Regions from separate parts of the Enterobacter sp. AC1 genome, predicted to be linked through region 3. Evidence: predicted binding sites of a transcription regulator. Region 3 holds the regulator's gene; each other region holds the start of a gene.
What was found. The regulator PhoB, encoded in region 3, activates phosphate uptake and scavenging genes when phosphate is short. The targets are predictions, from matches to a motif close to CTGTCATAAAACTGNCNNAT.
Positions count from the first base shown of each region.

Region 1: a site for PhoB is predicted at 1,442-1,461, ahead of pstS (phosphate ABC transporter substrate-binding protein PstS). Genes of this name have one in related genera too.
Region 2: a site for PhoB is predicted at 4,611-4,630, ahead of glpT (glycerol-3-phosphate transporter). Genes of this name have one in related genera too.
Region 4: a site for PhoB is predicted at 4,251-4,270, ahead of M2433_RS14245 (esterase-like activity of phytase family protein). Genes of this name have one in related genera too.

Region 1 is NZ_JBNDIZ010000005.1:325,514-333,566, reverse strand. It holds gene glmS (glutamine--fructose-6-phosphate transaminase (isomerizing)) at 1-1,228, shown strand, start outside; gene pstS (phosphate ABC transporter substrate-binding protein PstS) at 1,549-2,589, shown strand; gene pstC (phosphate ABC transporter permease PstC) at 2,718-3,677, shown strand; gene pstA (phosphate ABC transporter permease PstA) at 3,677-4,567, shown strand; gene pstB (phosphate ABC transporter ATP-binding protein PstB) at 4,615-5,388, shown strand; gene phoU (phosphate signaling complex protein PhoU) at 5,415-6,140, shown strand; gene M2433_RS16520 (esterase) at 6,272-7,447, shown strand; gene yieH (6-phosphogluconate phosphatase) at 7,481-8,053, opposite strand, start outside.
Region 2 is NZ_JBNDIZ010000003.1:427,392-435,444, forward strand. It holds gene nrdA (class 1a ribonucleoside-diphosphate reductase subunit alpha) at 1-489, shown strand, start outside; gene nrdB (class Ia ribonucleoside-diphosphate reductase subunit beta) at 595-1,725, shown strand; gene yfaE (class I ribonucleotide reductase maintenance protein YfaE) at 1,725-1,979, shown strand; gene glpQ (glycerophosphodiester phosphodiesterase) at 2,082-3,134, opposite strand; gene glpT (glycerol-3-phosphate transporter) at 3,146-4,498, opposite strand; gene glpA (anaerobic glycerol-3-phosphate dehydrogenase subunit A) at 4,754-6,382, shown strand; gene glpB (glycerol-3-phosphate dehydrogenase subunit GlpB) at 6,372-7,589, shown strand; gene glpC (anaerobic glycerol-3-phosphate dehydrogenase subunit GlpC) at 7,586-8,053, shown strand, end outside.
Region 3 is NZ_JBNDIZ010000002.1:70,038-78,090, forward strand. It holds gene mak (fructokinase) at 1-403, shown strand, start outside; gene sbcC (exonuclease subunit SbcC) at 500-3,631, opposite strand; gene sbcD (exonuclease subunit SbcD) at 3,628-4,833, opposite strand; gene phoB (phosphate response regulator transcription factor PhoB) at 5,021-5,710, shown strand; gene phoR (phosphate regulon sensor histidine kinase PhoR) at 5,732-7,027, shown strand; gene brnQ (branched-chain amino acid transporter carrier protein BrnQ) at 7,437-8,053, shown strand, end outside.
Region 4 is NZ_JBNDIZ010000004.1:219,006-227,058, forward strand. It holds gene M2433_RS14220 (LysE family translocator) at 56-682, opposite strand; gene M2433_RS14225 (AraC family transcriptional regulator) at 731-1,474, opposite strand; gene M2433_RS14230 (NAD-dependent succinate-semialdehyde dehydrogenase) at 1,626-2,996, shown strand; gene M2433_RS14235 (hypothetical protein) at 3,038-3,358, opposite strand; gene M2433_RS14240 (YfaZ family outer membrane protein) at 3,358-3,903, opposite strand; gene M2433_RS14245 (esterase-like activity of phytase family protein) at 4,316-5,674, shown strand; gene yjiA (GTPase) at 5,737-6,690, opposite strand; gene M2433_RS14255 (YbdD/YjiX family protein) at 6,701-6,904, opposite strand; gene M2433_RS14260 (carbon starvation CstA family protein) at 6,988-8,053, opposite strand, start outside.

The sequences.
Region 1 (8,053 bases), on a different contig from region 3:
CCGTCGCTTTATCTTCCTGGAAGAGGGAGATATCGCGGAAGTGACTCGCCGCAGCGTGACCGTATTCGATACCAAAGGCGAGCAGGTGAAGCGCCAGGAGATCGAATCTAACCTGCAGTACGACGCGGGCGACAAAGGCGCTTACCGTCACTACATGCAGAAAGAGATTTACGAGCAGCCAAACGCCATCAAAAACACCCTTACCGGGCGCATTAGCCACGGTGAAGTGGATCTGAGTGAGCTGGGCGCAAACGCCAACGAACTGCTCGGCAAGGTTGAGCATATTCAGATCGTGGCCTGCGGCACCTCCTACAACTCCGGTATGGTCTCTCGCTACTGGTTTGAATCCCTGGCGGGCGTGCCGTGCGACGTTGAAATCGCGTCTGAATTCCGCTATCGCAAATCCGCGGTACGTCGTAACAGCCTGATGATCACCCTTTCCCAGTCTGGTGAAACGGCGGATACCCTGGCCGCGCTGCGCCTCTCAAAAGAGCTGGGTTACCTGGGCTCTCTGGCCATCTGTAACGTCCCGGGCTCCTCGCTGGTGCGTGAATCCGATCTGGCGCTGATGACCAAAGCGGGTACCGAAATCGGCGTGGCCTCCACGAAAGCCTTTACCACTCAGCTGACCGTTCTGCTGATGCTGGTGGCGAAACTGGCGCGTCTGAAAGGTGAAGACGCCTCTGTTGAGCATGACATCGTTCATGGTCTGCAGGCGCTGCCGAGCCGTATTGAGCAGATGCTGTCTCAGGACAAACGCATTGAAGCGCTGGCGGAAGATTTCTCCGACAAGCATCACGCCCTGTTCCTGGGTCGTGGCGATCAGTATCCAATTGCGCTGGAAGGCGCGCTGAAGCTGAAAGAGATCTCCTACATTCACGCAGAAGCCTACGCGGCAGGTGAGCTGAAGCACGGCCCGCTGGCGCTGATCGATGCAGATATGCCGGTCATCGTTGTGGCTCCTAACAACGAACTGCTGGAAAAACTGAAATCTAACATCGAAGAAGTGCGCGCCCGCGGCGGTGTCCTGTATGTCTTCGCCGATAAAGATGCCGGTTTTGTCAGCAACGACAACATGCACATCATCGAGATGCCGCATGTGGAAGAGGTGATTGCGCCAATCTTCTACACCGTTCCGCTGCAGCTGCTGGCCTATCACGTGGCGCTGATTAAAGGCACCGACGTTGACCAGCCGCGTAACCTGGCGAAGTCTGTCACCGTAGAATAATCCCTTCAGGCTCCACCTTCGGGTGGAGCTTTTTTACCCCGCCCGGTTTGTTTTTAATCAATCCCTTCACGTTTTTATTGATGACAATTTGTCATCTTCAGCTATTTTTTCAGTGTCACATAAAGAAAATATTTCTGAAAACGCCCTGTCATAAAACTGGCTAACTCGATGAAAATTAAACATTGTTTTGCGAGTTTTTAAGTTAAATTTCAGTTGTCATAAAACTGTCATAATTCGTACATTTATCTGTCACCTGTTTGTCCTATTTTGCTCATCGTAGCCACTAAACAACGATTTACGAAAATCTTGCAGGAGACATTATGAAAGTTATGCGTACCACTGTCGCAACTGTTGTCGCCGCGACCTTATCTCTGAGCGCGTTCTCTGTTTTTGCAGAAGCAAGCCTGACTGGCGCTGGTGCAACCTTCCCTGCGCCGGTGTATGCCAAATGGGCGGATACCTACCAGAAAGAAACCGGCAACAAGGTTAACTATCAGGGTATCGGCTCCTCCGGTGGCGTTAAACAAATTACCGCGAACACGGTTGATTTCGGCGCGTCAGATGCCCCTCTGTCTGATGAAAAACTGAATCAGGAAGGCCTGTTCCAGTTCCCGACCGTGATCGGCGGCGTTGTGCTGGCCGTTAACATCCCTGGCCTGAAGTCAGGTGAGCTGGTGCTGGACGGCAAAACGCTGGGCGACATCTACCTGGGTAAAATCAAAAAATGGGATGACGAAGCGATCGCTAAACTCAACCCAGGCCTGAAGCTGCCTTCTCAGAACATCGCTGTGGTTCGCCGCGCGGATGGTTCCGGTACCTCTTTCGTGTTCACCAGCTACCTGGCGAAAGTGAACGAAGAGTGGAAATCTAAAGTGGGTTCCGGCTCTACCGTTAACTGGCCAACCGGTCTGGGCGGTAAAGGTAACGACGGTATCGCTGCGTTCGTACAGCGTCTGCCGGGCTCAATTGGCTACGTAGAGTATGCGTACGCTAAGCAGAACAACCTGTCCTACACCAAACTGGTTTCTGCCGATGGCAAACCGGTTAGCCCGACCGAAGAGAACTTTGCTAACGCCGCGAAAGGCGCTGACTGGAGCAAATCCTTCGCGCAGGACCTGACTAACCAGAAGGGCGAAGGTGCATGGCCAATCACCTCTACCACCTTCATCCTGGTTCACAAAGAGCAGAAAAAACCTGAGCAGGGCGCTGAAGTGCTGAAGTTCTTCGACTGGGCGTATAAAAACGGCGGCAAACAGGCTAACGCCCTGGATTACGCCACCCTGCCGGACAACGTGGTTGAGCAGATTCGTGCTGCATGGAAAACCAACGTGAAAGACAGCAGCGGTAAAGCGCTGTACTAACAGGATATTTTTGACGAAGATGGCGGGTGGCGCTGATGCTTACCCGCCCTACGGTTCATCCTGTAGGCCCGGTAAGCGCCAGCGCCACCGGGCATATTCGTAAGACGTCTCATAAAGAAGAGTAATTTATGGCTGCAACCAAGCCTGCATTTAACCCTCCGGGTAAAAAAGGTGACATGATTTTCAGCGCGCTGGTAAAACTGGCTGCGCTGATTGTGCTATTGCTGCTGGGCGGCATTATCGTGTCTCTGATTTTCTCCTCCTGGCCGAGCATTCAGAAATTCGGTTTCTCTTTCCTGTGGACCAAAGAGTGGGATGCGCCGAACGATATCTACGGTGCGCTGGTGCCGATTTACGGCACGCTGGTGACCTCGTTTATCGCCCTGCTGATTGCGGTTCCGGTAAGCTTTGGTATTGCCCTGTTCCTGACGGAGCTGGCGCCGGGCTGGCTTCGTCGTCCGCTGGGGATCGCCATCGAACTGCTGGCGGCCATTCCGAGTATCGTATACGGCATGTGGGGCCTGTTTATCTTTGCACCGCTGTTCGCAACGTACTTCCAGGAGCCGGTGGGTAATGTCCTCTCCGCCATTCCGTTTGTGGGGGCCCTGTTTTCTGGCCCGGCGTTCGGTATCGGTATTCTGGCGGCTGGTGTGATCCTCGCCATCATGATTATTCCGTACATTGCGGCGGTCATGCGCGATGTCTTCGAACAGACCCCGGTGATGATGAAAGAGTCAGCCTACGGCATCGGCTGCACCACCTGGGAAGTTATCTGGCGCATTGTCCTTCCGTTCACCAAAAATGGGGTGATCGGAGGCGTGATGCTGGGATTAGGCCGTGCGCTGGGTGAAACCATGGCGGTGACCTTTATTATCGGCAACACCTATCAGCTCGACAGCGCATCGCTCTACATGCCGGGTAACAGTATTACCTCTGCGCTGGCGAATGAATTTGCGGAAGCAGAATCGGGCCTGCACGTCGCGGCACTGATGGAGCTGGGACTGATTCTGTTCGTTATCACCTTCATCGTTCTGGCGATCTCCAAGCTAATGATTATGCGCCTTGCTAAAAATGAGGGGGCACGCTAATGGCAACTCTCGAAATGCAAGCTACCGCTGAGCTGGCGGAATCCCGCCGCAAAATGCAGGCCAGACGCCGCATGAAAAACCGCATTGCGCTGACGCTCTCAATGGCGACGATGGCGTTCGGTCTGTTCTGGCTGGTCTGGATCCTGTTCTCAACCGTCGTGCGCGGGATTGACGGGATGTCGCTGGCGCTCTTCACCGAAATGACGCCGCCGCCGAACACGGCGGGTGGTGGCCTGGCGAATGCCCTGGCGGGCAGCGGGTTGCTGATCCTGTGGGCGACGGTCTTCGGTACGCCGCTGGGCATCATGGCGGGTATCTACCTGGCGGAATACGGTCGTAAATCCTGGCTGGCGGAAGTTATACGTTTCATCAACGACATTCTGCTCTCGGCCCCGTCTATCGTGGTGGGTCTGTTTGTTTACACCGTGGTGGTGGCGCAAATGGAACACTTCTCCGGCTGGGCGGGTGTGATTGCACTTGCGCTGCTGCAGGTGCCGATTGTTATTCGTACCACCGAGAACATGCTGAAACTGGTGCCGGACAGCCTGCGTGAAGCGGCTTACGCGCTGGGTACGCCGAAGTGGAAGATGATCTCTGCGATTACGCTCAAAGCGTCCATCTCCGGGATCATGACCGGTATCCTGCTGGCGGTTGCCCGTATCGCAGGTGAAACGGCGCCGCTGCTGTTTACGTCCCTCTCCAACCAGTTCTGGAGCACGGACATGATGCAGCCGATCGCTAACCTGCCGGTGACGATCTTTAAGTTTGCGATGAGCCCCTTCGCGGAATGGCAGCAGCTGGCCTGGGCCGGGGTGCTGATCATTACCCTTTGCGTACTGTTGCTGAACATTCTGGCGCGCGTCATTTTCGCGAAGAAGAAACACGGTTAATTTTTTACGGCGCGGCAGCTCGCGGCGCCGAATGAGGAAATGAGTCAATGAGTATGGTTGATACTGCCCCGGGTAAGATTCAGGTTCGTGATTTGAACTTCTACTACGGCAAATTCCATGCCCTGAAGAACATCAACCTGGATATCGCTAAGAACCAGGTCACGGCATTTATCGGTCCGTCCGGCTGTGGTAAATCCACGCTGCTGCGTACCTTTAACAAAATGTATTCGCTCTATCCGGAGCAGCGTGCTGAAGGTGAAATCATCCTGGACGGCGAAAATATTCTGACCCAGGCTCAGGATATCGCCCTGCTGCGCGCCAAAGTGGGGATGGTGTTCCAGAAACCGACGCCGTTCCCGATGTCCATTTATGACAACATTGCGTTTGGCGTGCGCCTGTTTGAAAAGCTCTCCCGTGCCGATATGGACGAGCGCGTGCAGTGGGCTTTGACCAAGGCCGCATTATGGAACGAAACCAAAGATAAGTTACACCAGAGCGGTTACTCTCTCTCCGGTGGTCAGCAGCAGCGTCTGTGCATTGCGCGCGGTATCGCCATTCGCCCGGAAGTGTTGCTGCTGGATGAGCCGTGTTCAGCGCTGGACCCGATTTCAACCGGTCGTATTGAAGAACTGATCACCGAGCTGAAGCAGGATTACACCGTCGTTATCGTGACCCATAACATGCAGCAGGCTGCGCGTTGTTCCGATCACACGGCGTTTATGTACCTGGGTGAATTGATTGAGTTCAGCAACACGGACGATCTGTTCACTAAGCCCGCGAAGAAACAAACCGAAGATTATATTACTGGCCGCTACGGTTGATTTGCCTTAGTGCATGTGGAGAAACCATGGACAACCTCAATCTTAATAAACACATTTCCGGCCAGTTCAACGCAGAGCTGGAAAGCATTCGCACCCAGGTGATGACCATGGGCGGCATGGTCGAGCAGCAGCTTTCTGATGCGATTACGGCAATGCACAACCAGGACAGCGAGCTGGCGAAGCGCGTCATTGAAGGCGACAAAAACGTCAACATGATGGAAGTGGCTATTGACGAAGCCTGCGTGCGCATTATCGCGAAACGTCAGCCGACGGCGAGCGACCTGCGTCTGGTGATGGCAATCATCAAAACCATCGCCGAGCTGGAACGTATTGGTGACGTTGCGGATAAAATCTGCCGCACCGCGCTGGAGAAGTTTTCTCAGCAGCACCAGCCGCTGCTGGTGAGCCTCGAGTCGTTGGGCCGTCACACCGTGCAGATGCTGCACGACGTGCTGGATGCCTTTGCGCGTATGGATCTTGACGAAGCGGTGCGTATCTACCGTGAAGACAAGAAGGTCGACCAGGAGTATGAAGGCATCGTGCGCCAGCTGATGACCTACATGATGGAAGATTCACGTACGATCCCAAGCGTGCTGACGGCCCTGTTCTGCGCGCGCTCTATCGAGCGTATCGGTGACCGCTGCCAGAACATTTGCGAATACATTTTCTACTTCGTGAAAGGTCAGGACTTCCGTCACGTGGGCGGCGACGAGCTGGACAAGCTGCTGGCGGGTAAAGATCCGAAAGAGTAATCCTGTCATCTGATAATAATGCCGGTACTCACCGGCGTTATTATTTCTATCGAAATCACACTCTTCTCCTCCATCCGTTGCCTGACGTCCGAAACGCGCTAACGTGAGACGAAAACAGCAAAGGATGGTATATGAAAAAATCATTAGCGTGCCTGGCAGTGGCCATCAGCATTGGGATCGCAACTGGGGCAAACGTTATTGCCGCACCGTTGCCGGTGACACCTGACTCGACTATTCCGGTCAGCCACTATGTGACAGAGGTCAATGCGGATAAAAGCATTACTTTTCGCCTGTTTGCATCCGGCGCAAAGCGGGTTTCCGTGGTGACGGGTTCGATGCCCGAAAGCCAGATTTCCCATGATATGACGAAAGATAACCACGGCGTCTGGTCATGGAAAAGCGAGCCGATGGCCCCGAATCTCTACGAATATTATTACGACATTGATGGTTTTCGCTCGGTCAACACGGGCAGCCGCTATCAAAAACCTCAGCGACAGGTGAACACCAGCCTGATTCTGGTCCCCGGCAGTATTCTTGACGATCGTCCGGTACCGCACGGCGATCTGACGACGTTGACCTGGCACTCGCCATCGCTTAATTCAGAGCGCCGCGTCTATGTCTGGTCACCTCCAGGCTATAACGGCACGGGAGAACCCTTACCGGTGCTCTACTTCTACCATGGTTTTGGTGATACCGGACTCTCGGCAATCGACCAGGGCCGTCTGCCGCAAATTATGGATAACCTGATGGCTGAGGGAAAAATCAAACCGATGCTGGTGGTCGTACCCGACACGGAGACGGAGAGCGCTGAGGCCATTCCAGAGAGCTTCCCGCCCGCAGAACGACGGAAATCCTTCTATCCACTCAATGCGAAAGCCGCAGACCGTGAGCTGACGAGCGAAATTATTCCGCTGGTGGATACGCGCTTCAACGTGCGTAAAGATGCTGACGGTAGGGCGCTGGCGGGATTGTCACAGGGCGGCTATCAGGCGCTGGTGTCCGGTATGAACCATCCGGAAAGCTTCGGCTGGCTGGGAACGTTCAGCGGCGTCACCACGACAACCGTGCCTGACGCTGGCGTGGCTGCACGATTCACGCAGCCGGAGACGATTAACCGCCAGCTGCATAACTTTACCGTTGTCGTGGGAGAGCGAGATTCGGTGACCGGCAAAGATATCGCCGGCCTGAAGGCGGAGCTGGAAAAACAGGGCATCAAATTTGACTATAAAATGTACCCTGGCCTGAATCACGAAATGGACGTCTGGCGTCCGGCCTATGCTGAGTTTGTGCAAAAACTTTTCAGGTAAGCTTTCACCCTCCCCGCCCGGGGAGGGATCGGTTTAACGCGTAATATCCCAGCCCCGCGCTTTCCACAACGCTGGCAATTGCGCCAGATCGGTGAAGGTCGTCACTTTAGGATGATCGATCGGCTTGTTGTGCGGGTCGGCACAAAAGTAAAACACCTCCATCCCCGCATCAATCCCCGACTGCGCGCCCGCAGAGGAGTCGTCCACCAGAATGCAGTTTTCTACATTAACGTTCATCGCTTTTGCCGCATGGAACATCAGCGCCGGATCGGGCTTCCAGCGCTGGATATCGTAGCCGCTGAACAGCTTTTCCGGGAAATGGTGCAACATCTCGAGCTTGCCCAGCGAGTGCTGCATTTTGCTGACCGGACCGTTGGAGACCACGCAGACAGGCACCGCCATCGCATCCAGCAGCGCATTTGCGCCCGGAATGACCTCCAGCTCCGAATCGAACAGGCGTGCGACCTCGGCGCGGTACACCGGCTCCAGATCCGCTTTCGCCAGACTGACACCGTGTTCTTCGTTAATGATGTCTATGATCTCGTAGAGCTTTACGCCCTTAAAGCGTTTAAACACCTCTTCGAGTTCCAGCGTAATGCCAAATTC
Region 2 (8,053 bases), on a different contig from region 3:
GAAGGCCTGCGCGAGTCCATCAAGACCCACGGCCTGCGTAACTCCACGCTCTCTGCCCTGATGCCGTCCGAGACCTCTTCGCAGATCTCTAACGCTACCAACGGTATTGAACCGCCGCGCGGCCACGTCAGCATTAAAGCGTCGAAAGACGGCGTGCTGCGTCAGGTGGTACCGGATTACGAGACGCTGGGTAACAACTACGAGCTGCTGTGGGAAATGCCTAACAACGACGGCTATCTGCAGCTGGTGGGTATCATGCAGAAGTTTATCGACCAGTCGATCTCTGCCAATACCAACTACGACCCGACGCGGTTCCCGTCCGGCAAGGTTCCGATGCAGCAGCTGCTGAAAGACCTGCTGACCGCGTATAAGTTTGGCGTGAAAACCCTGTACTATCACAACACCCGTGACGGTGCGGAAGACGCGCAGGACGACATGGTGCCGTCAATTCAGGACGATGGCTGCGAAAGCGGCGCATGTAAGATCTAATAAATCCCCTCACCCTAACCCTCTCCCACAGGGAGAGGGAACTCTTTCCCCCTCTCCCTGTGGGAGAGGGCCGGGGTGAGGGAAATAACACCACAGGACACATTCATGGCATATACCACCTTTTCACAGACGAAAAACGACCAGCTCAAAGAGCCGATGTTCTTCGGCCAGCCGGTCAACGTGGCACGCTACGATCAGCAAAAATATGACATCTTCGAAAAGCTGATTGAAAAGCAACTCTCCTTCTTCTGGCGCCCGGAAGAAGTGGACGTTTCCCGCGACCGTATTGATTTCCAGGCGTTGCCGGATCACGAAAAGCATATCTTCCTCAGCAACCTGAAGTACCAGACGCTGCTGGACTCCATTCAGGGTCGTAGCCCGAACGTGGCGCTGCTGCCGCTGATCTCGATTCCTGAGCTCGAAACCTGGGTGGAAACCTGGGCGTTCTCCGAGACGATCCACTCCCGCTCTTACACCCATATCATCCGCAACATCGTGAACGATCCGGCGGTAGTGTTTGACGATATCGTCACCAACGAGCAGATCCAGAAGCGCGCGGAAGGCATTGCCCACTACTACGACGAGCTGATCGAGATGACCAGCTACTGGCATCTGCTGGGTGAAGGCACGCATAACGTGAACGGCAAAACCGTTACCGTGAACCTGCGCGCGCTGAAAAAGCAGCTGTACCTGTGCCTGATGAGCGTTAACGCGCTGGAAGCGATCCGCTTCTACGTGAGCTTCGCCTGCTCCTTCGCCTTTGCCGAGCGCAAGCTGATGGAAGGCAACGCCAAAATCATCCGCCTGATCGCCCGTGACGAAGCCCTGCACCTGACCGGGACTCAGCACATGCTGAACCTGCTGCGCAGCGGCGCGGACGACCCGGAAATGGCTGCGATTGCCGAAGAGTGCAAGCAGGAGTGCTATGACCTGTTCGTGCTGGCGGCCCAGCAGGAGAAAGAGTGGGCAGACTACCTGTTCCGCGACGGCTCCATGATTGGCCTGAACAAAGACATTCTGTGCCAGTACGTTGAGTACATTACCAACATCCGCATGCAGGCCGTCGGTCTCGACCTGCCGTTCCAGACGCGCTCTAACCCAATCCCGTGGATCAACACCTGGCTGGTGTCCGATAACGTGCAGGTGGCGCCGCAGGAAGTGGAAGTGAGTTCTTACCTGGTCGGTCAGATTGATTCTGAAGTCAACACTGACGACCTGAGCGACTTCCAGCTCTGATGACGCGCGTAACGCTGAGCCTTTCGGGCACCGAAGTGTTGTGCCAGGAAGAGCACCCTTCCCTGCTGGTGGCGCTAGAAGCGCATCAGGTGGAGGTAGAGTACCAGTGTCGTGAAGGCTATTGCGGCTCGTGTCGCTGCCGCCTGGTCGCAGGCCAGGTGGACTGGCTGACCGAACCGCTGGCCTTTATCAACGAAGGGGAAATTTTGCCCTGCTGCTGCCGGGCAAAAGGCGATATTGAGATCGAGATGTGATTGCCCTGTTTCCCTCTCCCTGTGGGAGAGGGTTAGGGTGAGGGCATCAGGCCGCAGAGCCTGATTGTCGGGTGGCGGCTTCGCCTTACCCGACCTACAAAACTATTTTAAGAACGTCACCGCTTTATCCGGGAAATCCGTAAACAGTCCGTCCACGCCCGCCTGGTTATACAACACCTCATAAAGCTGATTCACGTCCGTGGCATACGGCGGCAGCTGGTCTGCACGCACCGTGTACGGGTGAACCTGCATCTTGCTGGCATGCGCCTCTTTTACCATCGCCGTCAGCTTCACGTGGCCCGGGGTCGAGCCCTCCGCCACCAGCATGTGGTAATCCGGCCCGATGCCGTCGGCGTACTGCGCAATCTGCTTCATCGCGCCCGGCTTAAACATCCAGTCGTAGTTGTAGTTCACCCACTTGCCGTCCGGCTGCTTCTCCTGGGTTTCATTCCAGTCGGTATAGGCAATCAGCTGTACCAGATTGAGGTTCATCCCCATCTTCGGCTCCAGCTCGGTTTTGATGCGCTTCAGCTCGGCGGCGTCAAAGCACTGCAGGTAAACCTTGTCCTTCTTGCTGGTGTAGCCGTACTGCTTCAGCACCTCCAGCGTCTTCGCGGCAATGTCTTTCCCTTCCTGGTGGTGGAACCACGGCGCTTTGATTTCCGGGTAGATACCGATATTTTTCCCGGTCGAGTGGTTCAGCCCCTGAACAAACTCAATCTCTTCCTGGAAGGTGTGGATCCGGAAGTCAGATTTGCCCATCGGGAAACGTCCCGGATAGACCTGCACCTTCTTGCCGTTTTCAATCTCGAAGCCTTCGGTAAACTTCAGGGAACGGATCTCATCCAGGGTAAAATCAATGGCGTAGAAGCGACCATCTTTGCGGGCGCGGTCGGGGAAACGCTCCGCCACGTCCGTCACGCGGTCAAGATAATGATCGTGCAGGACCACCAGCTGGTCGTCCTTCGTCATCACCAGGTCCTGTTCCAGGTAATCCGCGCCCTGCGCATAGGCCATCGCTTTTGCCGGCAGCGTATGCTCCGGCAGATAGCCGCTCGCGCCGCGGTGGGCGATGACAATTTTATCTGCCGCCAGCGCGGACCCGGTCATCAGGCCCGCCAGCAGCAGGCCGGTTGCTACGTAAGATAATTTCATGGCAATGCTCCTTATTGACGACGTGCCTGCACTTCCGCGTGGTGACGTTTCTCACCGATCATCACGATAATCAGCAGCAGTACCGCCAGCACGCTACCGCCAATCATCACCATAAAGCCGCCGTCCCAGCCGAAGAAGTCAACGGTATAGCCCACGATAGCGCTCGCCGCGACCGACCCACCCAGATAGCCGAACAGACCGGTAAAGCCTGCCGCCGTGCCTGCCGCTTTCTTCGGTGCCAGCTCCAGCGCGTGCAGACCGATCAGCATAACCGGACCATAAATAAGGAAGCCGATGACGATCATACAGGCCATATCTACTGACGGGTTGCCCGGCGGGTTGAGCCAGTACACTACGGTGGCGATGGTGACCAGGGTCATAAAGAAGACGCCCGTCGCACCGCGGTTGCCTTTAAACACCTTGTCCGACATCCAGCCGCAAAGCAGCGTGCCCGGGATCCCAGCGTATTCATACAGGAAGTAGGCCCAGGAAGATTTATCCAGCGCGAAGTGCTTCACCTCTTTCAGGTAGGTCGGTGACCAGTCCAGAATGCCGTAGCGCAGCAGGTAAACGAACACGTTCGCTACCGCGATGTACCACAGCAGCTTGTTCGGCAGGACGTACTTCATGAAGATCTGCTTTGCGGTCAGCTCTTCTTCGTGCTCCTTGCTGTAATCATCCGGATAGTCGTTTTTGTACTCTTCGATCGGCGGCAGGCCGCAGGACTGCGGCGTATCGCGCATCAGGGCGAAGGCAATAATCGCCACCACGATGGCGCCAAAGGCAGGCATATACAGCGCGGCTTTCCAGTCGTTGAACCAGGCCATCCCCAGCAGGAACAGCAGAGGCGGAATGCCGCCCCCCACGTTATGCGCGCAGTTCCACACCGACACGATACCGCCGCGCTCTTTCTGCGACCACCAGTGCACCATGGTGCGTCCGCACGGCGGCCACCCCATTCCCTGGAACCAGCCGCAGAGGAACAGCAGCACGAACATGACGGCAATGCTGGAGGTTGCCCACGGCACAAAGCCCATAAACAGCATGACTGCTGCCGCCAGAATCAGGCCGGCCGGCAGGAAGACGCGCGGGTTCGAGCGGTCGGACACGGAACCCATAATGAATTTGGAAAAACCGTAGGCGATGGAAATACCCGACAGCGCGAACCCCAGATCGCCACGGGAAAAGCCCTGCTCTACCAGGTACGGCATGGCGAGCGCAAAGTTTTTACGCACAAGGTAGTACGCCGCGTACCCGAAGAAGATCCCGAGGAAAATTTGCCAACGCAGACGGCGGTATAGCGGATCAATTTCTGCCTCTGGCAGACGCGCCCGATGCGGCGCAGGTTTGAAGATACTGAGCATGACAGCCTCCGTGGCCAAAAATTGAATTTACAGGGGTTTAACTGCCCCATACTCCAGAGAGGTCGCGATGTTAAGAAATCACAGTGATTGTTACTGTGAATCAACGCACAGATTGTTACAGAAATATGACAGAATGCGCAAAAAAGCGCATGAAATCACGTTTCACTTTCGAATTTCGCTCGTTTGTGTTCGAAATCAAACAAACCACAGTTTTCATGTGGCTAAATGATAAAAAACGAACACAGAGGGATGACAATGACAATTCACGATCCTCGTTACAGCGATGTGATTATCATTGGCGGTGGTGCAACCGGCGCCGGCATCGCGCGCGATTGCGCCCTGCGGGGATTAAGCGTCACGCTTCTGGAGCGCCATGACATAGCGACGGGCGCTACCGGCCGCAATCATGGACTGCTTCACAGCGGCGCCCGCTACGCCGTGACCGACGGTGAATCCGCGCGCGAATGTATCGCCGAAAATCAGATCCTGCGGCGTATTGCCCGCCACTGTATTGAACCGACCGACGGTCTGTTTATTACGCTTCCCGAAGACGATCTCGCCTTTCAGCCACCCTTTATTACCGCCTGCCGCGCGGCGGGAATTCAGGCCGAGGCTATCGACCCGGCCCTCGCGCGGCGCATTGAACCCTCCGTCAACCCGGCCCTGACGGGCGCGGTAAAAGTGCCTGACGGTACGGTTGATCCTTTTCGCCTGACCGCCGCCAACATGCTGGACGCCCGCGAGCATGGCGCGCGCATACTGACCGGGCATGAAGTGACCGGGCTTATCCGCGAAGGCCATCGCATCTGCGGCGTGCGGGTGTTTGACACGCAATACAATGAGCACAGCGAGCTGTTTGCCTCCGTCGTCGTGAATGCCGCGGGGATCTGGGGGCAGCACATTGCGGAATACGCTGAGCTCTCGGTTCGCATGTTCCCGGCGAAAGGCTCCCTGCTGATCCTCGACCACCGCATTAATAACCACGTGATTAACCGCTGCCGCAAACCGTCCGATGCCGACATCCTCGTCCCCGGCGATACCATTTCGTTAATCGGTACCACCTCAACGCACGTGGACTACAGCGAGATTGATTACAACCGCGTGACCGCCGAAGAGGTGGATATTCTGCTGCGCGAAGGGGAAAAACTGGCCCCGGTAATGGCGCAGACCCGGATCCTGCGGGCCTACGCGGGCGTACGTCCGCTGGTCGCCAGCGATAACGACCCAAGCGGGCGTAACGTCAGCCGCGGCATCGTGCTGCTCGACCATGCCGCGCGTGACGGCCTGGACGGTTTTATCACCATTACCGGCGGCAAGCTGATGACCTACCGTCTGATGGCGGAGTGGGCAACGGATGCCGTCTGCCGCAAGCTGGGCAATACCGAACCGTGCGTAACGGCAGAACAGCCTCTGCCCGGTTCGCGGCAGTCCACCGAGAAGACGCTGCAAAAAATTATCTCCCTCCCCGCCCCCCTGCGCGGGTCGGCCATCTATCGCCATGGCGACAGAACGCCGGCCTGGCTGGGCGAAGGGCGACTGAGCCGCAGCCTGGTATGCGAATGCGAAGCCGTGACCGCCGGTGAAGTGCAGTACGCGGTGGAGAACCTGACGGTCAATAGCCTGCTCGATCTCCGCCGCCGCACCCGCGTCGGAATGGGAACCTGCCAGGGCGAGCTGTGCGCCTGTCGTGCCGCCGGGCTGCTGCAGCGTTTTCATACCACCACCGCCACCCAGTCGCTCGATCAGCTCAGCGCGTTTTTAAACGAGCGCTGGAAAGGCATTCAGCCTGTTGCCTGGGGAGATGCCCTGCGTGAAAGCGAGTTTACCCGCTGGGTTTACCAGGGGCTTTGCGGTCTTGAGAAGGAGCAACGCGATGAAATTTGATACCGTGATTGTCGGCGGCGGGCTGGCAGGCCTGCTCTGCGGCATCAAACTCACAAAGCGAGGGCTGCGCTGCGCCATTATCACCCGAGGCCAGAGCGCCCTGCACTTCTCGTCGGGCTCGCTGGATCTGGTGGACGATACGTACCGCGATAAGCTGCCGCCGGAGCACCCATATCACCTGATCGGCGCGCATAATATTGACCGCTTTGCGCTGGAAACCGAAGCGCTACTGGCGGACTGCGGCGCGCGCATGAAGGGGAGCGCCAGGCAAAATCATCAGCGCGTCACGCCGCTCGGTACCCTGCGTTCCGCCTGGCTCAGTCCGGAGGAGGTGCCCGTTGCCCCGTTCAGCGCCGCGCGCGTGCGGGTAGTGGGTATCAGCGGTTTTCTTGATTTTCAGCCCCATCTCGCGGCGGCATCGCTTTGCCGCCAGGGCGTTAACGCCGAAACGGCAGAGATAGAGCTGCCCGAACTTGATGTTCTGCGCGACAACCCGAGCGAGTTTCGCGCGGTGAATATCGCCCGTTTCCTCGATAACGAAGATAAGTGGCCGCTGCTGTATGACGCGCTCAGGCCGCTCGGCGAAAGCTGCGACGCGCTGTTGATGCCCGCCTGCTTTGGCTTACGCGACAACCGGCTCTGGCGCTGGCTCTCGGACCGACTGCCCTGCACGCTCGGCCTGCTGCCAACGCTGCCGCCTTCCGTACCGGGTATTCGCCTGCATACCCAGCTCCAGCGCCAGTTTGTTGCGCAGGGCGGCGTCTGGATGGCGGGTGATGAGGTGAAAAAAATCACCCTGACGGACGGCGCGGTGAGCGAAGTCTGGACGCGCAACCACGATGATATTCCGCTTCGCGCCCGCTATACGGTGCTGGCAAGCGGCAGTTTCTTCAGTAACGGACTGCTGAGCAGCCGGGAGGGCATTCGGGAAGCCATTATGGGGCTGGATGTCCGGCAAAGCGCCTCCCGCGCGGACTGGTATCAGAGTGATTTCTTCTCGCCTCAGCCCTGGCAACAGTTCGGCGTAATTGTCGATAACCAGCTACACCCGCAGCTTTCCGGTAGGCCCGTCCGCAATCTCTTTGTCATCGGCTCGCTGCTGGGCGGATACGACCCGATCGCTCAGGGATGCGGTGGCGGCGTCTGCGCCGTCACGGCGCTGTATGTGGCAGAGCAGATTATCCAGCGCACGGAGGTTGCACAATGAACGACACCCGTTTCGAAAGCTGCATCAAATGCACGGTTTGCACCACCGTCTGCCCGGTCAGCGGCGTCAATCCCCGCTACCCTGGCCCGAAACAGGCCGGGCCGGACGGCGAGCGTCTGCGCCTGAAGGACGGCAGGCTGTACGACGAGGCGCTGAAATACTGCATCAACTGCAAACGCTGCGAGGTGGCCTGCCCGTCGGATGTTAAAATCGGCGATATCATCCAGCGCGCCCGGGCGCGCTACGGCACGCAAAAGCCGACGCTGCGGGACGCCATTCTGAGCCACACCGACCTGATGGGCAGCATCTCTACGCCCTTTGCCCCGCTGGTCAACGCGGCGACCTCTCTCAAACCGGTGCGCCAGCTGCTGGATGCCACGCTCAAGATAGACCATCACCGCATCCTGCCGAAATACTCTCACGGCACCTTCCGCCGCTGGTACAGGTCCGTCGCCGCGGAGCAG
Region 3 (8,053 bases):
GAAATACCGCACCGACGTTCCGTGCTACTGCGGTAAACAAGGCTGTATAGAGACGTTTATCTCCGGCACCGGTTTTGCGACCGATTACCATCGTCTGAGCGGCCAGCCGCTCAAGGGCAACGAGATCGTGCGGCTGGTCGAAGAGCAGGATCCGGTGGCCGAGCTGGCCCTGAGCCGCTACGAAATGCGTCTGGCGAAATCCCTGGCGCACGTGGTGAATATTCTCGATCCGGACGTGATTGTGCTGGGCGGCGGCATGAGCAACGTTGACAGGCTGTACGCCACGGTGCCGAACCTGGTGAAACAGTGGGTCTTCGGCGGCGAGTGTGAAACCCCAATCCGTAAAGCCGTCCACGGTGACTCCAGCGGCGTGCGCGGCGCGGCGTGGCTGTGGCCGCAATAAAAGCAAAACAGCAACGCAAGTTGCTGTTTTTGATGTTTGTTCCCTCTCCCATGGGAGAGGGCCAGGGTGAGGGCACCAGACCGCACCGTCCCCCATTTAATCCACCGCAAACTCCCTGTCCAGCCTGCTGTACCCCAGCCCGTTAATCTTCTTCACTTTGATCTGCACCGGAATGCGCTCCTTCATCGCCTCAACGTGGCTGATCACGCCAATGGTTTTCCCGGTGGCGTTCAGCGCGTCGAGCGCATCCAGCGCGGTATCCAGCGTTTCGCTGTCGAGCGTGCCGAACCCTTCATCGAGGAACAGCGAATCGATCCGCGTTTTGTGACTCACCAGATCGGAAAGCGCCAGCGCCAGCGCCAGGCTGACCAGGAAGCTCTCGCCGCCGGAGAGCGTGCGGGTATCGCGAACCGCATCCGCCTGCCAGGTATCGACCACTTCCAGCTCCAGCGCGTCGCTGGCCTTACGCTGTAGCAGATAGCGCCCGTGAAGACGGTTAAGCTGCTGGTTGGCGAGCCAGACAAGATTGTCCAGCGTCAGCCCCTGAGCGAACTTGCGGAACTTGTCGCCGGTGCTGGAACCGATAAGCGCGTTCAGGTATCCCCAGTCGTCAGCCAGACGCGCGGCCTCTTCAATTTGCTGCATCAGGGCCAGCTGGTGCTGCCGGTTATCGCTGTCCTGCTTAAGCTGCTGACGGATCTCGCCCTGATGGGTGGTGTTCTCCCGAAGCCGCTGCGCCAGCTGCTGCAGCTGGATTTGTAGAGTGGGCGCGTCGGCGTCGAGCGATTCCGGTTGCAGCGCCAGGTGAGACTGCAGCTGTTGTTGAGCTTGTCCGCACAGCGCCGCGGCCTGCTGCAGCTGGTTTTCCAGCGACTGTTTCAGCTGTTCGAGGTGACGAAGCGTCGGTTCATCCAGCAGCGCGGCAAGAAACGCGTCCCGGTCGGCAAAGCAGCTGGCTGAGAGCGCCGCGGTGAATTGCCTCTGCGACTGCTGCAGGCGCTCTTGCTCCAGCGCTTCCTGCTGCTGCTGCGCGGTAAGCTGGCTTTGCAGCGACACGCATTCGTCGTGGATGGCGCGCCAGTCGTCAGGAATAGCCGGTTCGGCTTCTTCACCATTCGTGACCGGAAGCGTGTCGAGCAGCGGCTTCAGGGCGTTCATACGTTCCTGAAGCACGGCCTGCTGCGTTTGCTTCTCCTGCCACTGCGCGAACTCGACCTCACGGGCGTGCAGCCAGGCGGCTTCATTACCATCTTCAGGTACGTTAAGCGATAGCGAGAGCAGGGCGTGTTCCAGCGCCTGGCACGTGGTGGCCAACTGCTGCTGATACTGTCGTTCCTGCACTTCCTGCTCGTTCAGCTGATTTTGCAGGGTCAGACGCTGGCTGAGCTGATAAAGCTGGTGCTCGTAGCGTTCCTGCTCGTTCATCCATGGAGCGATATCTTCCTGAATATTCAATGCGATATTCAGGGACGCGCAGGCTTCCTGCCACTCTTTAGTGAGTGCTTGCTCTTCCTGAACCAGGGTCTGCGCTTCGTCTGTCTCACGCTGGATCTGCTGCGTCAGGGCGTTAACCTGCCCCAGCACCAGCAGGCCTTCCTCTTTGAGTGAGGCGACCTCTTTTTCCAGGGCATCGCGGCGGCGCTGGTTTTCCGTCAGTTCAAGCGACCGGTATGTCTCCACGGCGGGATGTTCGCTTGCGCCGCACAGTGGGCAGGGTTTGCCCGCCTCAAGCTGCGAACGATAATGTTCCAGCTTTTTGATCGTCGCTTCGGTTTCGCACAGGGCTTTCAGGTCCAGATAATGCTGGTTTTTCTCTTTGTACTGCTGGCGGCGCAGCGCCAGCGTTTCATTGAGCTTACCCTGTTCCGCCTGCGCTTTTTGCAGACTTTCCGCGTTCTGAAGCAGGCGCTTTTGCAGCGGTAGATAGCGGGCCTGCAGCGACGTTAGCCGCTGGCGCAGCGTGCGTGACCGGGACTGCTGTTCCATGGCCGCGCTGACCTCATCCGCCGTCAGCGTCAGCGCATTTTCCGGTAGTCCGGCCAGCTTTTGGCGTAGCTCAGCAACCCGTACGGCAAGCGTGGCGATGTGCGTTTTATCACGGGTCAACTGCGAGAACTGCGCGCGCCAGCCGGCAATCTCCTGGCCCAGCAGGCGATAACGCTCATGCTCCGCAAGCCATTTCGCCAGCGCCGTCAGTTCGGTCTGGAGCTGCTCGTGGTTACGCAGTGCGGCGTTGCGGATCCGTGCGCGCAGCGCGGTTTTATCTTGTAAGCGAGTATTCACTTCGACAATTCGCTGCAGCGTTTGCGTCAGGCGCGCGGTTTGCTCCTGCTGGTGCTCCCAAAGCGGCCGAAGCTGGGCGGCGGGCTGGGCAAGCTGGAGTTTTGCCAGCTCAGGCGCTGCGTCCGTCAGCGCCTGCTGCGCCTGCTGCTGCATCGCGGTGACGCGCTGATGCTCGCGTACAAGCTCATCATGGCGCGTAAGCCACTGAAAATCTTTCTGTTGGCTTTGCTGCTGTACCAGCAGGGTTTTCTCTTCGTCAGTAAGTGCCTGCAAACTTTGCTGTAACTGCTGCTGTTGCTCTTCGCTCAGCAGCACGACGCCCGCAGCCTGTGCCTCGCACTTTTCAAGCATGCTGCGGGCTGCTTTATGTTTCTCAAATACCATGGCGGAAATCTGGCCGTAGATCTCGGTGCCGGTCAGCTCTTCCAGCAGTTCTGCGCGATCGCTCGGTCTGGCATTGAGGAAAGCGGCAAATTGCCCCTGAGAGAGCAGCATGGAGCGGGTAAAACGCCCGTAGTCCAGCCCGGTGAGCTCAGCGGTTTGCTCCAGCTTATCCGTCACTTTGTCGGCCAGGATTTTGCCATCCTCGCAGCGCGCCAGCTCCACGCGCGGTGCCTGCAGGTTGCCGTCCGGCTGATTGCGCGCCCGGTTCTGGCTCCAGAAGGCGCGATAGGCCGTGCCTTTCACCTCAAACTCCACTTCGGCCAGACACTCGGCGGTGTCGCGCGTCATCAGGTCGTTTTGTGCCTGAGAGACTTTCTGCAGGCGTGGGGTTTCGTGATAAAGCGCCAGGCAGATGGCGTCGAGCAGGGTGGTTTTGCCTGCTCCGGTCGCGCCGGTTATGGCAAACAGCCCGTTGCTGGCAAAGGGTTCAGCGGTAAAATCAATTTTCCACTCGCCCTTGAGGGAGTTAAGGTTTTTCAGGCGCAGGCTCAAAATTTTCATGCGTTTTCGTCCTCATCATTGAGCGCATGCAGGGTATGGGTGAACAGCTCGCTAAGCCTTGCGCGCTTCGCGTCGTCTATCTCCTCCTGCGAGAGCCTGCGTTCGAACACCTCTTCTACCCTCAGCTCGCTGAGGGTTTCGCGCCGGGCGCTGAGCAGAATGTTCTCGCGCTGCTCGCGGCTGCGGCGCACCAGCAACACCTCAACCGGCAAATCTTCGGTCAGCGCCTGGATTTTTCGCTGCATATCGTGCAGGTAGTCATCGGTGGTGATTTCGATATCCAGCCAGACGGGAGGGTTAAGCGCCGCGCCGCGCCACTGCTCAAGCTGGGCGGTAATGGCGTCAAGATCGCCTTTCAGCACCGCCAGCGGCTGGGTGACCGGCACCTCCAGCGTCTCGACGGCGTGAAGTTTTCCGTCGGAGAAGCTCACCAGATGCACGGACTTGGCTTTGCCCGTTTCATCGAAGCTGAGCGAAAGGGGCGATCCGCAGTAGCGGATGTGCTCGCAGCCGCCGATAACCTGCGCGCGGTGGATATGCCCGAGCGCGATGTAGTCGGCTGGCGGGAAGTTTTGCGCCGGAAAGGCGTCCAGCGTGCCGATATAGATGTCACGTACGGCGTCACTTTTACTGGCCCCGACGGTGGTGAGGTGTCCGGTCGCAATCACCGGAATCGGCTGCTCGCCGCGCAGGGCGCAGGCTTCGGCGTGCTGCTGGTGATAATAGTCGGTGATGGCCTGTAATAAATGTTGCTGTTTTTCCGCCCCCGACAGCCCCGCCTGGCTTTGCACGATGTCCCGCGGACGTAAAAACGGTATCGGGCACAGCACCGCGCCCGGCGTACCATCGCGTTTTTTCAGGATCTGCGGGGCGTGCCCGGCGCTGGCGACGACGGTGGTATTAAGAAATGCCAGGATGTCGCGAGATTCATTGAGCGTTGCGACGGAATCATGGTTGCCGGCGACAATCACCAGATGACAGCCGGTTTGCTGGAGATTCACCACGAAGCGGTTATACAGTTCACGCGCATAGCTTGGAGGAGAACCGGTATCAAAGATGTCACCCGCTACAATAATCGCGTCCACCTCGTGCGTCCGGGCCGTTTCCAGCAGCCAGCCCAGGAACGCTTCATGTTCAGCCGCACGGCTTTTGCTGTAAAAATTTTGACCCAGATGCCAGTCCGAGGTGTGAAGTATGCGCATAGCTGATCCGTGGCAAAAAAGAGAAAGCGGGATTATAAACCTTCAGAGAAGGGAAAATAACCGTTGTAATAAAACAACGGTTTGCCCGCTATCGTGGTACTGTTTTTCATAAATCTGTCATAAATCTGACGCATAATGGCGCCGAATTACAAACTTGTAACTTAAATAAAATAAGACAGGGCAAAGTATGGCGAGACGTATTCTGGTCGTAGAAGATGAAGCTCCAATTCGTGAAATGGTGTGCTTCGTGCTCGAGCAAAATGGCTTCCAGCCGGTTGAAGCGGAAGATTATGACAGCGCAGTGAACCAGCTAAATGAACCCTGGCCCGATCTGATTCTGCTGGACTGGATGTTGCCCGGCGGTTCCGGACTGCAGTTTATCAAACACCTGAAGCGCGAAGCGCTGACCCGCGACATACCGGTGGTGATGCTCACGGCGCGCGGAGAAGAAGAGGATCGCGTGCGCGGTCTGGAGACCGGCGCGGACGATTACATTACCAAACCGTTTTCACCGAAAGAGCTGGTGGCCCGCATTAAAGCCGTGATGCGCCGTATTTCGCCGATGGCGGTGGAAGAGGTGATAGAGATGCAGGGACTCAGCCTTGACCCCACCTCACACCGCGTGATGACCGGTGAAAATCCCCTCGACATGGGGCCTACCGAATTTAAGCTTCTGCACTTCTTTATGACACACCCGGAACGCGTTTACAGCCGCGAGCAGTTGCTGAATAACGTCTGGGGAACTAACGTGTATGTCGAAGACCGGACGGTTGACGTCCATATCCGCCGCCTGCGAAAAGCGCTGGAACTGAGCGGCCACGATCGCATGGTGCAGACGGTCCGCGGCACGGGTTATCGTTTTTCTACCCGTTTCTGAACAATGACAGGAGTGTGACGCGTGCTGGAACGTCTGTCATGGAAAAGGCTCGTCTTTGAACTGATCTTATGCTGTATTCCGGCCTTCATTCTGGGGGCCTTTCTTGGACATCTGCCGTGGTTTCTGCTGGCGTCCGTCACCGGGCTGCTGATCTGGCATTTCTGGAACCTGCTGCGCCTCTCCTGGTGGCTGTGGGTTGACCGAAGCATGACGCCGCCGCCGGGAAGCGGCAGCTGGGAACCGCTGCTGTACGGTCTGCATCAGATGCAGATGCGTAATAAAAAGCGCCGCCGCGAGCTGGGAAGCCTGATTAAGCGTTTTCGCAGCGGTGCGGAATCGCTGCCGGATGCCGTCATTCTGACCACCGAAGAAGGGACCATCTTCTGGTGTAACGGCCTGGCGCAACAGCTGCTGGGCCTGCGCTGGCCGGACGATAATGGTCAGAATATCCTCAACCTCCTGCGTTATCCCGAGTTCACGCTGTACCTGAAAAAGCGTGATTTTACCCGTCCGCACAATCTGAAGCTCAATAACGGTCGCCATCTGGAAATCCGCGTGATGCCCTACAGCGATAAGCAGTGGCTGATGGTAGCGCGCGATGTCACCCAGATGCACCAGCTGGAAGGGGCGCGCCGCAACTTCTTTGCGAACGTCAGCCACGAATTACGAACCCCGTTGACCGTGCTTGAGGGCTACCTGGAGATGATGCAGGAGCAAACGCTTGAAGGGGCGCCGCGTGAAAAAGCGCTGCACACCATGCGCGAGCAAACGCACCGTATGGAAGGCCTGGTGAAGCAGTTGCTGACGCTGTCGAAGATTGAAGCGGCACCCACGCTTGCGCTGAATGACACCATCGATGTGCCAATGATGCTGCGGGTAGTGGAGCGTGAAGCGCAGACGTTAAGCCACAAAAAGCACCACCTGACCTTTGAGGTCGACAGCGCGCTGAAGGTGCTGGGCAGTGAAGATGAACTGCGCAGCGCCATCTCCAACCTGGTGTATAACGCGGTGAATCATACGCCGGAAGGGACGGAAATCCTGGTGCGCTGGCACCACAGCCCAACGGGAGCCGAATTTAGCGTGGAGGACAACGGGCCGGGTATCGCACCGGAGCATATTCCGCGTCTGACCGAGCGTTTCTACCGCGTGGATAAAGCGCGATCGCGGCAGACGGGAGGAAGCGGCCTGGGGCTGGCGATTGTTAAGCACGCGGTGAATCACCATGAAAGCCGTCTCGAAATCCAGAGTACGCTGGGTAAGGGAACCCGTTTCAGCTTCGTTATCCCGGAACGATTAATTGCCAAAAAGATCGCCTGATAGCAGGTGTGTCATTTTACCTTTCCACGGGTCAGCGTCAGCTGGCCCGTTTGCTTTGCAGTCAAGCGAAACGCGGCTGAATTTTATACGGCTGGCTGTTTTTTGTTCGCATGATTAGCCATGGGTTTTTCTTATAAATAGCGTATTGTGCTGGTTCGTATTTTCATAATGGCATATTGTTCTGGTTTTACGATCCCTCCTTGCCTTTAAACGTTATAAGCGTTTAAATTGCCCCCCAGATACTGTCAGACCGACTGTATTTGCGTGGTAAATCGAAAAACTATTCTTCTCCACGCCAGGACGGGAGCATTTCCCGCTGAAATTGAGTAAATTTTCGGCTGTATCGTCCCGTCAGGGAAACCGGAAATCGCAATGTTTTCAACACCACATCCACAGGCAGTAAGGTTTTATGACCCATCACTTAAAATCGCGTGACATCATCGCGCTGGGCTTTATGACATTTGCGCTGTTCGTTGGCGCAGGCAACATCATTTTTCCTCCAATGGTTGGCTTACAGGCGGGTGAACACGTCTGGACCGCCGCGTTTGGTTTCCTGATTACTGCCGTGGGTCTACCGGTACTGACCGTCGTCGCGCTGGCGAAAGTCGGCGGCGGCGTGGATAGCCTCAGTACCCCAATTGGCAAAGTGGCGGGTGTTCTGCTGGCAACCGTCTGCTATCTGGCCGTAGGCCCGCTGTTCGCAACCCCGCGTACGGCTACCGTTTCCTTCGAAGTGGGTATTGCCCCCCTGACCGGTGACGGCGCGATGCCGCTGTTTATCTACAGCCTGATTTATTTCGCGATCGTGATTCTGGTTTCACTCTATCCGGGCAAGCTGCTGGATACCGTGGGCAACTTCCTGGCTCCGCTGAAAATTGTGGCGCTGATCGTCCTGGCGGTGGCCGCCATTGTCTGGCCTGCCGGCCCGATTAGCGACGCGATGGACGCCTATAAGAACGCCGCATTCTCTAACGGCTTCGTGAACGGCTATTTGACGATGGATACGCTGGGCGCCATGGTGTTTGG
Region 4 (8,053 bases), on a different contig from region 3:
TCACTTATTTTGTAAGGCAATGAAGGTGTTGCTTTTTATATGGCAAAGCTCTATTTCATAGCACCCGCCACAATACCCACCCACCAAACCCCATCAGCACCACCCCCGCCGTGCGCTCAATCCACCACAGCGAACGGCTGAGCTTCTGCTGGACCGCGGGCAGCCCCATCAGCGATACCAGCGCCAGATCCCACGCCAGCACCACCAGCACCATCCATAGACCGCAGGTCGACTGCTGAAGCAGCGTGACGTCCGGCCCCAGCAGCGCCGTCATCAGCGCCAGATAGAACAGCGCATTCTTCGGATTAAGCAGCGCCGAGCCGAGCCCCAGCAGGATCTGCTTACGCAGCGAGGGAAAGCGCTGATGGGTTTCATTCAGCGCCAGCACATGTGGTCGGCTGCGCACCAGATGCGAACCTATCCACAGCAGGTACAGCGCGCCGCAAAGTTCGATAAGCGTAAACAGCCACGCAAACTGGCGCAGCGCGCTCCAGCCGATAATCACCAGCAGGATGTACACCCCGTTACCCGCGGCGATGCCGAGGCACAGTCCGGCGCTGCCGCGCAGTCGGTAGCGCGCGGCGTAGCCCACCAGCAGGAAGAAATCCGGGCCCGGGCTTAGCAGGGCAACAAAATGCGCCAGTGCCAGGGCGAGAAAAGCGGAAGGGAATAACAGTTCCATAGCAACCTCAGTGTGAAAATCTGAGGTCAGGCTACGGTGACGCAAACGCTATTTATTGTCGGATATTGATCGGCCCGTGGCGTACTGGCGCGGCGTGGCGGCGGTATAGCTGACGAAGGTCTTATGAAAATGGCTCTGGTCGGCAAACCCGCTCTGGTAGCCAACGTCGGCAATATTATCCCCGGCGCGCAGCCGCGCTTTGGCGTACTCCACGCGGGAGATGTTGAGGAAGCTGCCCGGCGTCAGGCCGGTATCCTGCCTGAAGGTGCGGATCAGCGTCTCCTTGCGCAGCGAGAATTGCCGGGCGAGTTCGTCGAGGGAAGGCGGAGCGGCCAGGTCGGCAAGAAACGCCTCCTGAACCTGCTGGCTGGTTGAGCGAAGCGCCTCTGCGTTATCCGCCCCGCGGGGGAGAGCTGAAAGCAGCCCGTCCACGGACGCAGGGGAGAGGGTTTCAACCACCTCCAGGTAATGCGCGAAGAGGGCAGGATCGCGAATCACCTGAAGCGCCAGAGGAAGATCGGCATCGATATAGAGCATATGGTAGCTGCGCGGCTTTCCGGTGACGGGGTTGCAGCTGTGCGGCGCACAGGCCGGGATCACGATGAGGTCCCCGGGGTTAAGGATGTACTCTCTGTCGTGACACACGCAGCGGGTCTGGCCTTCCACAATCGCACCAATGGAGAGCTGGGGATGGCAGTGACGTTTGTACGCCTGCGTGCTCTGCCACGTGCTGCGCAGCTCAAGGCCTGAGGCGCGGTGAAAAGTCTGGCGGACGTGTCGGGTATCGGTCATAGGCGCTCCTTCTGAAGCTTTTTTATACCACGGCCGTGAACCGTCGGGCAGCGCTTCATTAAGAACCTTCCGGATATACCCAACTTTACGTCCAGAGCCAGTCATGTTGACTACCCTTAATACCCTAAGCGGTAAAACAAGGAGATTCGACATGGCTTATCAGACAGTAAATCCTGCCACCAACCAGCTCATCAAAGAATACCCCTCACATACCGACGCGGATATCGAAGCGGCGCTGAAGGCGGCCGATGCGCTCTACCATTCCGAATGGGCGAAAGGCGACATCAGCCAGCGCCTGCCGGTGCTGCATAAGCTTGCCGACCTGATCGACGAGCGCACCGAAGAGCTGGCTAAAATCGCCAGCCAGGAGATGGGGAAGCTCATCGAACAGAGCCGCGGCGAGGTGAAGCTGTGCGCGCAAATCGCCCGCTACTATGCGGATAACGCGAAGCAGTTTCTGGCCCCGGTGAAGTACCCATCTGAACTTGGGGAAGCGTGGGTGGAGCATCACCCCATCGGCGTGCTGATGGCCGTTGAGCCGTGGAACTTCCCGTATTACCAGCTGATGCGCGTTCTGGCGCCGAACCTGGCGGCGGGTAACCCCGTGCTGGCGAAGCATGCCAGCATCGTACCGCACTGCGCCGAGGCTTTTGCCCATCTGGTGCGCGAGGCAGGGGCGCCGGAAGGGGCGTGGACTAACCTGTTTATCTCGTCCGATCAGGTGGCGAACATCATCGCCGACGATCGCGTACAGGGTGCCGCGCTGACCGGTTCCGAAAAAGCCGGCAGCGTCGTGGCCGCGCAGGCGGCGAAGCACATTAAGAAATCGACCCTTGAGCTGGGCGGTAACGACGTCTTCGTGGTGCTCGATGACGCGGACCTGGACAAAGCCGTGAAGACCGGCGTGAATGCGCGGCTCAACAACGCGGGGCAGGTCTGTACCGCCGCGAAGCGCTTTATCCTGCATGAAAAGATTGCAGATGCCTTCCTGAGCCAATTCACCGAGGCCTTTAAGCAGGTGAAGATTGGCGATCCGCTGGATGAAAGCACCACGCTGGGGCCGCTGTCCTCTAAAGATGCGCTGGAAACGCTGACCAAACAGGTTAACGAGGCGGTGAAAAACGGCGCGACGCTGCACTATGGCGGCAAGCCGGTTCAGCGCGACGGGAGCTTCTTCGAGCCGACGATCCTGACGAATATCTCGCGCGATAACCCCGCGTATTTCGAAGAGTTCTTCGGCCCGGTAGCGCAGATCTACGTGGTGAAAAACGACGACGAGGCGGTTGCCCTGGCGAACGATTCCCACTACGGTCTGGGCGGCGCGGTGTTCAGCCAGGATATCGAACGCGCGAAGAAAATGGCGTCGCGGATTGAGACCGGGATGGTGTACATCAACTGGCTCACCGATACCGCGCCAGAGCTGCCGTTCGGCGGCGTGAAGCGCTCCGGCTACGGACGCGAGCTGTCGGACCTGGGGATCAAAGAGTTTGTGAACCAGAAGCTGGTGGTGGTGCGTAAGTAAGAGGTAAAAAAACCTGCCAGTCGGCAGGTTTTTTTAAGGGGTTATTGCACTTCGATCTTGTCCCAGCCGCTTTTGAACATGCAGCTGTCGACTAACGTACCGCGGCGATATTCATTCGCGTCTTCAACCGTGTAGCTCGTGGAAGTGTCCTTTTTCTTTTTCGATTTGTCCGTTTTTTCCGAGCTCGAACCGGTCACGACGTTATCCGGGGGCAGATCGATCAGTGCCTGCGCTTCGCATTCCGTGAGCTTTTTATTCATTTCGGCGTCGCTGACGCCCGGTTTCACCCATTTGTACTGGACGCAGCCGGTGAGCATCAGCGTGAGGCTCAGAACGCAAAGCGCGGTAATGCGGTGTTTCATCAGAAGGTGACTCCACCGCCTACATATGCGCCGTCAATCAGCGTGTGGCCAGGACGGCCGTCTTTGCCATCAACGCTCACGTGGCGGTAACCCACTTTCAGGGTCACTGGCGTAATAGGCGTCCAGCTTACGCCGCCGTTGGCTTCGACGTAGTTTTTCACGCTGTTGTTCAGGCCTTCTGGTGCAGCATAGCCTTCACCATACACGTGGATGCTGTCGGTCAGCGCAACGTTTACGCCGCCACCAATCGGGAAGGCCACGCCGTTATCGCCTTTTTTCGGGCCGAGGTAGATTGCCTTCGCACCCGCATTCAGCATCACCGGACCCACTTCCAGGTTGTAGCCTGCGCCAACGCCGCCGGTCTGGGTACCGTCATCGGTGTTTTTGAGCCAGTTACTTTCGAGATAAACACCGGATGAGGATTTACCCATTTCCAGATTGAGGTTAGTAAAGTTTTTACCCTGCTCAATGGTGCCGCCCATCGCCAGTGCGGAACCTGATACTGCAGCCAGGGCAGAAAGAAGAAGGATATTCAGTTTTTTCATGTTTTTTGCCTCGTCATTAAATTCATCTGTGCGCACCTTAACAAGTGATGTTTACGACTGCAAATGTGACAGGTATCGAGCTTTTATGCTGAGGTTGTTAATTGTTTTATTTTTAAATGTTGCGGTGGTGTTTTGTTGCAAAGGCGTCAACCGGGAATTTTTTCGTCGTTTAGAAGCGGTTTAGTTTTTTGACTAAACATAAACTGAACGAGGCGGGAATAGTGATTTGGCTTGAATTAATTGGGTTTCTAATAATTTCCAAAAGTGTTTCTGGTGACACACAAAACAACAAATCATTACATTTTGGGCGATAAATATACGTTCACTCACCCATGCGATTGCCCATTTCATGTCATTTTTCTGACACGTTTATTCTTTACGTTGTTGGCTTCACTAACTGGATGCTAACAATATGAAAAGAAAAATTATTCCTGTGCTTATCGGTTGTGCGCTCTCTTTCTCTGGCCTGGCGGCACAGCCCACGGCTGAACGCTATGTCGTCAGCTTCCCCGAAGGGTCACACGTGAGCTACAGCGGCGCATTTGCCGATGCGTTCCCGCATGGACTCCCTGTCGGCATTGGCTCTGGCCTGCTGTTTACGGGCAAGCAGGGCGATGCCCTGACCTTTGCCACCGTGACCGATCGCGGTCCGAACGCGGATGCGCCAAAAAGCGGGAAAAACGAAGCCAAAATTTTTGTTACGCCGGATTTCGCGCCGCTGCTGATGACCATTCGCGTCCAGAACGGCAAGGCAGAGGCAACGGATGCCCGCCCGCTGCATGACGATAAAGGCGAGATCAACGGTCTGCCGCTGCAAAGCGGCGTGATTGGCTCCACCAATGAAGTGGCATTCAGCGACACGTTAAAGACGCTGAAGGGGGACAACCGCGGGCTGGACACGGAAGGCATCACGCCGGACGGCAAGGGCGGATACTGGCTGTGCGACGAGTATGGCCCGTTCCTGATTAACGTCGACAGCAAAGGGAAAATCCTGGCTATCCACGGGCCGCAGGCGGCAGAAGGGGAGAAATCCATCGCGGGTGGTCTGCCAAACATCATCAAATGGCGCCAGGCGAACCGGGGCTTTGAAGGCCTGACCCATATGCCGGACGGGCGTATTATCGCCGCCGTACAAAGTACGCTGGATATCGACGGCAAGAGCAAAAAACAGGCGCTGTTTACGCGTCTGGTGAGCTTCGACCCGGCGACCGGGAAAACCGCGATGTACGGTTACCCCATCGACAGCGCGGCCTACGACAAAAATAGCGACGCCAAAATCGGCGACATCGTGGCGCTTGATGATCAGCACATCCTGCTGATTGAGCAGGGAAGCGATAAAAACGACGGAATGCGTAATCTGATTTACAAGGTGGATCTCAGCAAGGCGAGCGACCTGACCGCCTTCGACAAGCCGGGCGAGTACCCGGAGTTTGATGATGAGAAAACCCTGGCGCAGCGCGGTATTACCCTTGCGTCTAAAACTCAGGTTGTCGATTTGCGCGCCCTTGGCTGGCAGCAGGAGAAGGCCGAAGGGCTGGCGCTGATCGACAGCAAAACGCTTGCGGTGGCGAACGATAACGACTTTGGCGTGAAGGTGGCGATGCAAAATCCGGTCGAGGGCAAAAAGCTCAAGGATTACCGGGTGAACGCGGAAGGCAAGCTGACGCTGGATGATAAACCGGTTGAAACCACCCTCAGCGTGAAGCCGCTGAAGAAGCCGGAGTCAGACAGCGAGCTGTGGATTGTGACGCTGGCGGAGGCGGTGAAATAATACCAGGGCTTACCCCTCACCCTAGCCCTCTCCCCATAGGGGAGAGGGGATGTTCGGTGCGGTTATTTCTTCAGCCCTGCAAACGCCGCCCGAATCTCCTCTTCCGGCAGCTGGATGCCAATAAACACCATCACGCTGTGCGGCGGTTCATCGCCCCACGGCCTGTCCCAGTCGGCGCTGTACAGGCGCTGTACGCCCTGGAACAGCAGGCGGTTCGGCTCGCCGTCAATCCACAGCATCCCCTTGTAGCGCAGCAGCTTGTCGGCAAACGACAGCAGCAGGTTTTCCATTACGCGGGACACGTCGCTGATGTCCACCGGGTAGTCCAGCTCCACCACAATCGACGCCACGTCGTTTTGCTTATCGCCCATAAAGTGGAAGCGCGGCTTCGCGGTGACGTTCTCTTCCAGCATAAAGCCGTTGGTGTTGAACAGCTGAGACAGATCGATATCGCCGTGCGTCACCGTGTAAACCGGCGCGCGGGAGTTGATGCGCGCCAGGCGTTCGCGCAGCTTAACGCTTTCGCCCGCCACGTCGGTTTTGGTCAGCAGGATGCGGTCAGCGTAGCCCACCTGAGACTGGGCGATGGTGAACTGGTTCATCTGGTCATCGGCGTGGACCGCATCGACCAGGGCAATGACGCCGTCCAGCAGATAGCGCTGGCAAAGAATCTCGTGCGAGAAAAAGGTCTGAATAATCGGCCCCGGGTCGGCCATGCCGGTGCACTCGATCACCAGACGGTCGAAGTCGATGTCACCGCGATCGCGGCTGTCGAGCAGGTCCAGCAGGGCGTCTTCCAGCTCGTTAGAGCGGGTACAGCAGATGCAGCCGTTGGTCAGGGTTTTGATCTGGGTGGCGCGATCGCCGATCAGCTGGTCGTCAACGGAGACCTCGCCAAACTCGTTTTCAATGACGGCGATTTTGAAGCCGTGCTGCTCGTTCAGGATGTGGCGCAGCAGGGTGGTTTTACCGGCGCCGAGGAAACCGGTCAGCAGGGTAACGGCAATCGGGGTCATGGTCTCTCCTTTAGCAGCAGCGGACGCCGCCTTCTCCACTTCCGCCGTAGCGTGCTTCCTGCCGCTCGCGGAAGAATTCGGTGTAGGTCATGTACGGCTTATCCGGATGGTTGGTCTTCATATGTTCAACGTAGTTGTCATAGTCCGGAATGCCAATCAGCATTTTTGCCGCCTGACCGAGGTATTTTTTTGCTTCGCCTAAGTTACCAAACATTGTGGGTTCCAGACAGAAAAGCACCCCTCACCCCGGCCCTCTCCCCTTTGGGGAGAGGGTTAGGGTGAGGGGATGTTTGCGGATTAATGGTGCGAAGAGGTCTTCACGCCGCCTTCCGGCACCGGCACGTACGGGGTTTCTTTATCCGTACGACCGTCGGCGTTACGCACCTTCAGCCAGGTTTTGATGCCGTAGAAGATGATGCTGTACACCACCACCAGGAACAGAATGCTCAGACCCGCGTTGGTGTAGTTGTTCACCACGATATGGTTCATGTTGGCAATCTGCTGCGCGGTCAGATCCGCGCCGCCTGCGGCAATCTTCTCTTTGTACTGGTTAGCCATGAAGAAGAAGCCTTCCAGCTGCGGGTTGGCGCTGAACAGCTTCAGGCCAAGCGCCCAGGTGGTGCAGAGCAGCAGCCACAGCGCGGGCACCACGGTGACCCAGATGTATTTGGTGCGTTTCATCTTCACGAGGACCACGGTACCCAGCACCAGAGCAACGGCTGCGAGCATCTGGTTAGAGATACCGAACAGCGGCCACAGGCTCTTCACGCCGCCGAGCGGGTCGACAACGCCCTGATACAGCAGGTAGCCCCACAGGCCTACGCAGCCCGCGGTACCGAGAATACCGGCGACCAGAGAGTCGGTTTTCTTCAGGAACGGCACGAAGTTACCGAGCAGGTCCTGCAGCATGAAGCGGCCCGCACGGGTACCCGCATCCAGCGCGGTGAGGATGAACAGCGCTTCGAACAGAATACCGAAGTGGTACCAGAAGCCCATGTCCGCCCACGGCAGCACTTTGTGGAACACGTGTGCGATACCCACGGCCAGCGTCGGTGCGCCACCGGCGCGGTTTAGCACGGACGGTTCGCCAATGTCTTTCGCGGTTTGCATAATCTGCTCAGGCGAAATCACGAAGCCCCAGGAGCTGACGGTCGCCGCAGCGTGTGCGCTCGCGTCTTTCAGCTGCGCCATAATCAGCGCCGCGTTGTCACCGCCCATCTCGTGCAGGTTTGGCATGGTAATGCCGAGGCCAGCAGGCGGGGTGTTCATCGCGAAGTAGAGACCCGGTTCGATGATGGACGCAGCAACCAGCGCCATGATCGCCACGAAGGACTCCATCAGCATGGCACCGTAGCCGATCAGA